One region of the Streptomyces sp. NBC_01268 genome, then DNA from elsewhere that is predicted to be linked to it. Evidence: predicted binding sites of a transcription regulator. Region 1 holds the regulator's gene; the other holds the start of a gene.

Region 1 (4,385 bases):
CCGAGGGCGCGCCCGAGGAGACCGAGGACGGTGCCGCCGCCTCCGCCGACAAGGCGGAGGGGGCGGCACCGGCCGGGGACGCGAGTGACGTGGCCCTGCTGGCGCAGCTGGACCAGGCCCGCACGGCGCTCACCGAGCGCACGACGGACCTCCAGCGGCTGCAGGCCGAGTACCAGAACTACCGCCGCCGGGTCGAGCGGGACCGCGTGACGGTCAAGGAGATCGCCGTGGCGAGCCTCCTGACCGAGCTGCTGCCCGTGCTCGACGACATCGGCCGGGCCCGGGAGCACGGCGAGCTCGTCGGCGGCTTCAAGTCGGTCGCCGAGTCGCTGGAGACCGTCGCCGCCAAGATGGGCCTGCAGCAGTTCGGCAAGGAGGGCGAGCCCTTCGACCCGACGATCCACGAGGCCCTGATGCACTCGTACGCGCCGGACGTCACCGAGACGACCTGCGTGGCGATCCTGCAGCCGGGGTACCGGATCGGCGAGCGGACCATCCGGCCCGCCCGGGTGGCCGTCGCCGAGCCCCAGCCGGGCGCGGCCCCGGCCGGCAAGGAAGAGTCGAAGGCCGACGAGGAGAGCGGTGCCCCCGAAGAGGGGTGACGCAGTGACCGTCCGGAAGGAGGGACGTCGATGAGTACGAAGGACTTCGTCGAGAAGGACTACTACAAGGTTCTCGGCGTCCCCAAGGACGCCACCGACGCCGAGATCAAGAAGGCGTACCGGAAGCTGGCCCGGGAGAACCACCCGGACGCCAACAAGGGCGACACCAACGCGGAGGAGCGCTTCAAGGAGATCTCCGAGGCGAACGACGTCCTCGGCGACCCGAAGAAGCGCAAGGAGTACGACGACGCGCGTGCCCTGTTCGGCAACGGCGGCTTCCGCGCCGGACCCGGCGGGCCGGGCGGTTCGTTCAACTTCGACCTGGGCGACCTGTTCGGCGGTGCCCAGGGCCCCGGCGGAGCCGGTGGCTTCGGGGGCGGCGGCGGCCTCGGGGACGTCTTCGGCGGCCTGTTCAACCGGGGCGCCGGCGGTGCGGGAACCCGTACGCAGCCGCGCCGCGGCCAGGACATCGAGTCCGAGGTGACGCTCAGCTTCACCGAGGCGATCGAGGGCGCGACCGTGCCCCTGCGCATGTCCAGCCAGCAGCCCTGCAAGGCGTGCTCGGGCACCGGCGACAAGAACGGCACCCCGCGGGTGTGCCCGACCTGCGTCGGCACCGGGCAGGTCTCGCGCGGCAGCGGCGGCGGCTTCTCGCTGACCGACCCGTGCGTGGACTGCAAGGGCCGCGGCCTGATCGCCGAGAACCCCTGCGAGGTCTGCAAGGGCAGCGGCCGGGCCAAGTCCTCGCGCACCATGCAGGTCCGCATCCCCGCGGGCGTCAGCGACAGCCAGAAGATCCGGCTGCGTGGCAAGGGAGCGCCGGGCGAGCGCGGCGGGCAGAACGGCGACCTGTACGTCGTCGTGCACGTCGACGCGCACCCGGTGTTCGGCCGCAAGGACGACAACCTCACCGTCACGGTGCCCGTCAGCTTCGACGAGGCGGCGCTCGGCGGCGAGGTCAAGGTGCCGACGCTGGGCGGCCCCCCGGTCACCCTGAAGCTGCCCGCGGGCACGCCCAACGGACGCACGATGCGCGCCCGTGGCAAGGGCGCGGTCCGCAAGGACGGCACGCGCGGCGACCTCCTGGTGACCGTGGAGATCGCGGTGCCGAAGGACCTGGGCGACAAGGCCCGCGAGGCCTTGGAGACCTACCGCGAGGCCACGGCGGGCGAGGACCCCAGGGCAGAGCTGTTCCAGGCCGCGAAGGGAGCTTGAGGACATGGACCGCCGCCGCAACCCGTACGAACTGACCGACGAGACGCCGGTGTACGTCATCTCGGTGGCGGCCCAGCTGTCCGGCCTGCACCCGCAGACCCTTCGCCAGTACGACCGCCTGGGCCTGGTCTCCCCGGACCGCACCGCGGGCCGTGGGCGGCGCTACTCGGCCCGCGACATCGAGCTGCTCCGTCAGGTGCAGCAGCTGTCGCAGGACGAGGGCATCAACCTGGCCGGCATCAAGCGCATCATCGAACTGGAGAACCAGGTCGCGGCGCTGCAGAGCCGGATCGCCGAGCTGTCGACCGCGGTCGAGGGCGCGGCGGCGGCGATGCGCCAGCGCGAGGCCCAGGTCCACGCCTCGTACCGGCGTGACCTGGTGCCGTACACGGACGTCCAGCAGGCGAGCGCCCTGGTGGTCTGGCGGCCGGGCCACAAGCGCGGCGAGTAGCCCCGCGGCCCCCCTCGCACGTACGAACGCCCGAGGCCCCCTTCCGTTCCGGCGGAGGGGGCCTCGGGCGTTCGCGTGCCCGGGCAGGCCGGCAGGCCCGGGTCACGTGCCGGCTCCCGTCAGTCGTTCTGCTCGGGGCCCGGGTCGGGCTCGTCGAGGATGCCGGACTGGGCGATGAGGAAGCCCAGCTGGGCGCGGCTGCCGCTGCCGAGGGTGGCGGCCAGTTTGGCGATGTGGGCGCGGCAGGTGCGTACGTTCATGCCGAGGCGGCGGGCGATGGCCTCGTCGACGTGGCCCTCGACGAGCAGCTTGGCGATGGAGTGCTGGACGCCGCTGATGCCGTCCCTGCGCTGCGCGTTGGGGACCTGCTCGCCGAAGGGGGTGGCGCGGGCCCAGGACTGCTCGAAGACGGTCGCCAGGTACTCCACGAGGCCGGGGTGGCGCAGTTCCAGGGCGACCTGGCGGTCCTGGCGGGCGGGGATGAGGGCGACGGAGCGGTCGATGATGATGAGCCGCTCGATGCTCTCCTCCAGGGTGCGGACCTGGAGGCGGTCCATGCCGGCCTGTTCGAGGTAGACCTGCATGCCGGGGCTGTGGCGGGCGGTGTGCTGGTAGAGGGTGCGCACCCGCACGCCGCGGTCGAGGAGCGGCTGGATGCGGTTGAGGGCGGTGTTGAGGGTGTGTTCGCTGCGTCCGCCGCCCGGTTGGACGGTGAGGAGCTCCTGGGAGCACTCGGCGGTGGCCCGGCCGAGGACGGCGTCGATGCGGTGGAGGCCTTCGAGCACGGTGATGGCGTGGGTGGTCGAGGGGTCCTGGGCGCTGATCGCCATGAAAGGCTCGAACGTGCTGGAGAGGCCCATGGCCAGGGCGCGCCGGTCCTGGATCTCACGCTCCAGCGGCTGGACGAGCCGGGCGAGAGCGGCGGACGGCGGGACGGGCCGCAGCCAGGACGGATCGTCCGGATCCGGGTGCAGCAGGTCGAGGTCCATGAGGCAGGGTGCGGCTTCTGCCTCACTCCTGGTTATTCGCCCGATCCGCAACGCACTTGCGTACAAGTCCGTTCCGGCTGCACAGAGGTCGACATGCCCGTGAGGATGTGTCGGTTCTGTGAGTTTCTGCGGCATATGCACACCCCCCAGGATCCTGTATTTCAGGAACATGATGCATTGCCCCGGTGGTGCCAGCGCAAAGACTGAGCCATCGTCTTGTACGCGGGGGAGAGGAAACCATCAAGTGAGGTCGAAGCCGCTCATGTCCACGAAACTGCTTCGCTCGATACTTGCTTCCGTCTTCATTGGGGCGGCGGCAGTAGGAGCGCTGGCCGTCAGCGACCCGGTGTGGGACAGCACGCCCGCCAAGGTCGTCGCGGCACCGATTGACCCCGTCTGGGACTTCGCCCCGGTCGGTCAGCTCGACCCGGTATGGGACTCCAGCCCGGCGGGCGCGGACGCATGACCGTGCCTCCGGACGACCGGTCCTTCCGGCGGGAGATGGCTTCGGCCTACCGGTCCGGGTGGCACTTCGTCGATCTCGTCACGGCCATCCCCCACCGTGGCGACTCGTTGATGGTCACCCTCTTCGGAGAACCGATCGTGGTCGCCAGGGAGCAGGACGAGGACGTCCGTGCCTACCGGTGTCTGCGCCGGCCCCGTGGCGCTCCGCAGCCCGTCCGCTGTGCCATCCGGTACGGCATGATCTTCGTCAATCTCGACCAGCGGGACCACCAGCTGGTCGAACCCGAGACCATCACCGCCACCCCCCGCAGTGCCTGAGCGGTTCCCCCGTCGTTGTAGATCGCTCAGGTACTTCCCCCACACAGCGGCGCCATCGCGGACCTGAAACGCGATGGCGCCGTTGTGCATCTCCGGACCGGACGTGCCTAGGCCCGGCCCATCGCGCGGGTCAGCGTGATCTCGATGACCACCCGGTCCGGGTTCGGGGCCGGCACCCGGCCGTAGCGCTCCGCGTAGCGGTCCACCGCGTCCGCGACGACCTCCGCCTCGGTGCGGATCCTGGCGATGCCCTCCAGGGTGGCCCAGCGCCCCTTGTCGACCTGGCAGACGGCCACCCGCGCGCCGTCCGAGCCCGCCGCCAGGACGTTCGCGACCTTGCGGCTG
Region 2 (4,385 bases), 1.7 Mb from region 1:
TCGGCCGCCGACCACAGGTCGGCCCGGTAGGCCCGGTCGCAGGCCGCCTCCAGCTCGACCTGGAACGCCACGCACTCCTGCGCCGGCCCCCGCGCCAGCTCCCCCCGCAGCCACTCCAGCCGTTCGTCCCGCGACCCCGGTCGGTGCCGCAGCTCCCCCATCAGCGCCCAGAAGGCCTTCTCGTCCATACCCTCAGCATCGCAGCCGCCACTGACAACGGCGGTGGGGCGCCCTCCCCTTGGGAGGGCGCCCCACCGCCGTACGGGAGAACGGGCGTCAGGCCGCCGCGCCCACCGCGACCTGGGCCGGGGCGAGGGCGATCTCCAGGACCTGCCGGACGTCCGTCACCGGGTGGACCTCCAGCTTCTCCAGGATCTCGGCCGGGACGTCGTCCAGGTCGGCCTCGTTCCGCTTGGGGATCACGACCGTCGTGACGCCCGCCCGGTGGGCGGCGAGCAGCTTCTGCTTCAGACCGCCGATCGGGAGCACCCGGCCGGTCAGCGACACCTCGCCGGTCATCGCCACGTCCGTGCGGACCAGCCGTCCGGACAGGAGCGAGGCGAGGGCGGTGGTCATCGTGATGCCCGCGCTCGGACCGTCCTTCGGGACCGCGCCCGCCGGGAAGTGGATGTGCACGCCGCGGTCCTTGAGGCCGGTGACGGGCAGCTCCAGCTCCGCGCCGTGCGAGCGGAGGAAGGAGAGCGCGATCTGCGCGGACTCCTTCATCACGTCGCCCAGCTGGCCGGTGAGGGTGAGCCCCGCCGCGCCCGTCTCCGGGTCGGCCAGCGAGGCCTCGACGAAGAGCACGTCGCCGCCCGCCCCGGTCACGGCGAGACCGGTGGCGACGCCGGGCACCGAGGTGCGGCGCTCGGCCGGGTCCTGCGCCGACTCCGGCACGTGGTGCGGGCGCCCGATGAGGCCGCGCAGCTCGTCCGGGCCGATGGTGAACGGCAGCTGCCGGTCGCCCAGTTCGTGCTGGGCGGCCACCTTGCGCAGCAGGCGCGCGAGGGACCGCTCCAGGGTGCGGACGCCCGCCTCCCGGGTGTACTCGCCGGCCAGCCTGCGCAGCGCCGCCTCCTCCAGGACGACCTCGCCCGGCTCCAGACCGGCCTTCTCCAGCTGCCGGGGCAGCAGGTGGTCGCGGGCGATGACGACCTTCTCGTCCTCGGTGTAGCCGTCGAGCCGCACGAGCTCCATGCGGTCGAGCAGCGCCTCGGGGATGGCTTCGAGCACGTTGGCGGTGGCGAGGAACACCACGTCGGACAGGTCGAGCTCGACCTCCAGGTAGTGGTCCCGGAAGGTGTGGTTCTGCGCGGGGTCGAGGACCTCCAGGAGGGCCGCCGCCGGGTCGCCCCGGTAGTCGGAGCCGACCTTGTCGATCTCGTCGAGCAGGACCACCGGGTTCATGGACCCGGCCTCCTTGATGGCGCGGACGATCCGGCCGGGCAGCGCGCCCACGTACGTGCGCCGGTGGCCGCGGATCTCGGCCTCGTCGCGCACGCCGCCGAGGGCGACGCGCACGAACGTGCGTCCCATCGCGTGCGCGACGGACTCGCCCAGCGAGGTCTTGCCGACGCCGGGCGGGCCGACGAGCGCGAGCACGGCGCCGCCGCGCCGTCCGCCGACGACCCCGAGGCCCCGCTCGGCGCGCCGCTTGCGCACCGCCAGGTACTCGGTGATCCGCTCCTTCACGTCCTCCAGGCCCGCGTGCTCGGCGTCGAGCACGGCCTTGGCGCCCTGGATGTCGTACGCGTCCTCCGTCCGCTCGTTCCACGGCAGTTCGAGGACCGTGTCGAGCCAGGTCCGGATCCAGGAGCCCTCGGGCGACTGGTCGCTCGCCCGCTCCAGCTTCTCGACCTCCTTGAGGGCGGCCTCGCGCACCTTCTCCGGCAGGTCGGCGGCCTCGACGCGCGCCCGGTAGTCGTCGGACTCGTCGCCCTCCGCCTCGCCGTTGAGGTCGCGCAGCTCCTTGCGGACGGCTTCGAGCTGACGGCGCAGCAGGAACTCGCGCTGCTGCTTGTCGACGCCCTCCTGGACGTCCTTGGCGATGGTCTCGGCGACGTCCTGCTCGGCCAGGTGCTCGCGCAGCTGCGCGGTGGCCAGCTTGAGGCGGGCGACCGGGTCGGCGGTCTCCAGGAGCGCGACCCGCTGCTCGACGGTGAGGAAGGGCGAGTAGCCGGAGTTGTCGGCGAGGGCGCCGACGCCGTCGATCTGCTGGACGCGGTCGACGACCTGCCAGGCGCCGCGCTTCTTGAGCCAGCTGGTGGCCAACGCCTTGTACTCCTTGACCAGTTCGGTCACGGATCCGGGCAGCGGATCGGGCAGGGCCTCCTCGACGGCGGCGCCTTCGACCCACAGGGCCCCGCCGGGGCCCGTCGTGCCGGCGCCGATGCGGACCCGTCCGCGCCCGCGGACGAGCGCGCCGGGGTCGCCGTCGGAGAGCCGCCCGACCTGCTCCACGGTGCCGAGCACGCCGGTCGCGGCGTAGGTGCCGTCCACCCGGGGCACGAGCAGCACGCGCGGCTTGCCCGTCCCGCTGCGGGCGGCGGCCTGGGCGGCCTCGACGGCGGCCCGGACGTCGTTGTCGGACAGGTCCAGCGGCACCACCATTCCGGGCAGCACGACCTCGTCGTCGAGCGGCAGCACAGGCAGTGTGAGCGGCGCGGTCCCCATGGACTCAGAAGCCATGATCTCCCCTTCGGCAGTCAAGTTGAGCTACATGGACTCAATGCACGTGAGCGGAGGAATGTTCCCCTCCCGCTGTTCGCTCTGAGCGATCACCCTCGCACGCCCCGCGAACAGCGACTGTAATACCCCCATGGACACTGCATCTATTACCTCCGCCTGGGTCTCCGGCTGGACCGCCTCCCGCGGCACCGAGCCCGCCGTCGTCGAACCCTGGGGCTACCGGATCCACGTGGGACTGCCCCGCCACCCCTTCCGGCACGTGCTGCCGCACCCTGACGCGGCCTCCGTGGGCAGGCTGTGCGCAGGGATCACCGAGCCGTACGCCTGGCTCAAGGTGATGGCGGCGCCCGAGGAGGCGGCGCGGTGGATCACCGACGGGTGGACCATCCCGGACGACCCGGGGTTCATGATGACCAAGAAGCTGGACCCGGCGGCCCGGCCCGCACCCCCGGACGGCTACGCGCGGACGACGGAGACCGAGGGCGGCGTGATCCGGGTCCGGATCCTCGCCCCGGACGGCACGCTCGCCGCCCGGGGGCAGATCGCGCCGACCGGACCGACGGCCGTCGCCGACCAGATCGAGACGGACGCCGCCCACCGCCGCCGGGGCCTCGGCGCCAACGTCATGCGCACCCTGGAGGCCGCCGCCGCGCAGGCGGGCGCGGAGACCGGCGTGCTGGCGGCGACCACCGACGGGATGGCGCTGTACGACTCGCTCGGCTGGTGCTACCGGGGGCCACTGACCGGCATCGTCCGCGCGGCTTGAGCCGTTCCGGCTGCACGGAGGGAGCCGAGCGGGCATGCTCGGCTCCATGGAGAAGAGGTACGGTGCCGCGGCCCTGCTGGCCGCGGTGATCACCGTGACGGGCTGCGGCCAGGCCCCGGCGACCCCGGCCACCACCCCGGCGACCGCGTCGCCCACCGCGGGCACCGCGCAGCCGGCCCCGCAGGACGTCCTGCTCGAGGTGGCGGTCACCGGCGGCTTCGCCGGCGTCGACAACCGGCTGGTCGTGAAGTACGACGGCACCTACACCACGGTCACCCGCGCCAAGTCGCCGAAGAGCGGCCGGATGACCGCGGCCGAGGTCGCCGAGCTGCGCGCCGCGCTGGAGGACCCGGCGTACGCGAAGGTCCCGGCCCGCCCGTCCGGCAGCCCGATCGCCGACGGCTTCCAGTACTCCCTGACGTACGCCCACCGGACGGTGATCGCGAGCGACGGCGCACGCCCGCCCGCCCTGGACCGCGTCTTCAAGGCCCTCCCGGACGGCGGCCCGCCGACGGGACGCTAGGCATCGCCGGACATACCCCAGGGCGCGCCCGCAGACCTAGGCCCTGATCTCCTCGTACTGACGCCGCAGGAAGTCCCGCACCCGCCCCGGCATGTCCAGGGTCCCGGGGTCGAGCGTCCACTGGATCTGGAGCCCGTCCATGACGGCGAGCTGCTCCCTGCCGACCGCCTCGCAGTCGATGCCGGCCCGCAGCTCGCCGCGCTCGACGCACGCCTCCAGGAGCTCGACGGTGTGCCGGAGCACGCGCGCGTACCGCTCCTTGAAGTACGCGTGGGCGGGGTGGCCGACGTTGCCGGACTCGCCGACGAGGACGTTGAACATGCGCACGATGCCGGGCCGCCGGGTGTTGTCCTCGATCAGGCCGACGAGCGTGTCCACGTACGCCGCGTAGGACTCCGGCTCCTCGCT

What was found. Region 1 encodes HspR, which represses chaperone genes until heat shock. Its sites were predicted from a motif close to TTGAGNNNNNNNNNCTCAA; they were not measured.
Region 2: lon (endopeptidase La) is a predicted target of HspR. The motif match lies at 2,711-2,729, and genes of this name have one in related genera.

Annotation. Positions count from the first base shown of each region.
Region 1 is NZ_CP108454.1:3,922,638-3,927,022, reverse strand. It holds gene grpE (nucleotide exchange factor GrpE) at 1-602, shown strand, start outside; gene dnaJ (molecular chaperone DnaJ) at 633-1,817, shown strand; gene OG309_RS17365 (heat shock protein transcriptional repressor HspR) at 1,822-2,268, shown strand; gene OG309_RS17360 (helix-turn-helix transcriptional regulator) at 2,388-3,392, opposite strand; gene OG309_RS17355 (hypothetical protein) at 3,520-3,723, shown strand; gene OG309_RS17350 ((2Fe-2S)-binding protein) at 3,720-4,040, shown strand; gene OG309_RS17345 (pyridoxamine 5'-phosphate oxidase family protein) at 4,148-4,385, opposite strand, start outside.
Region 2 is NZ_CP108454.1:5,645,069-5,649,453, reverse strand. It holds gene OG309_RS25665 (DUF4240 domain-containing protein) at 1-188, opposite strand, end outside; gene lon (endopeptidase La) at 277-2,688, opposite strand; gene OG309_RS25655 (GNAT family N-acetyltransferase) at 2,819-3,454, shown strand; gene OG309_RS25650 (hypothetical protein) at 3,501-3,977, shown strand; gene OG309_RS25645 (TetR/AcrR family transcriptional regulator) at 4,014-4,385, opposite strand, start outside.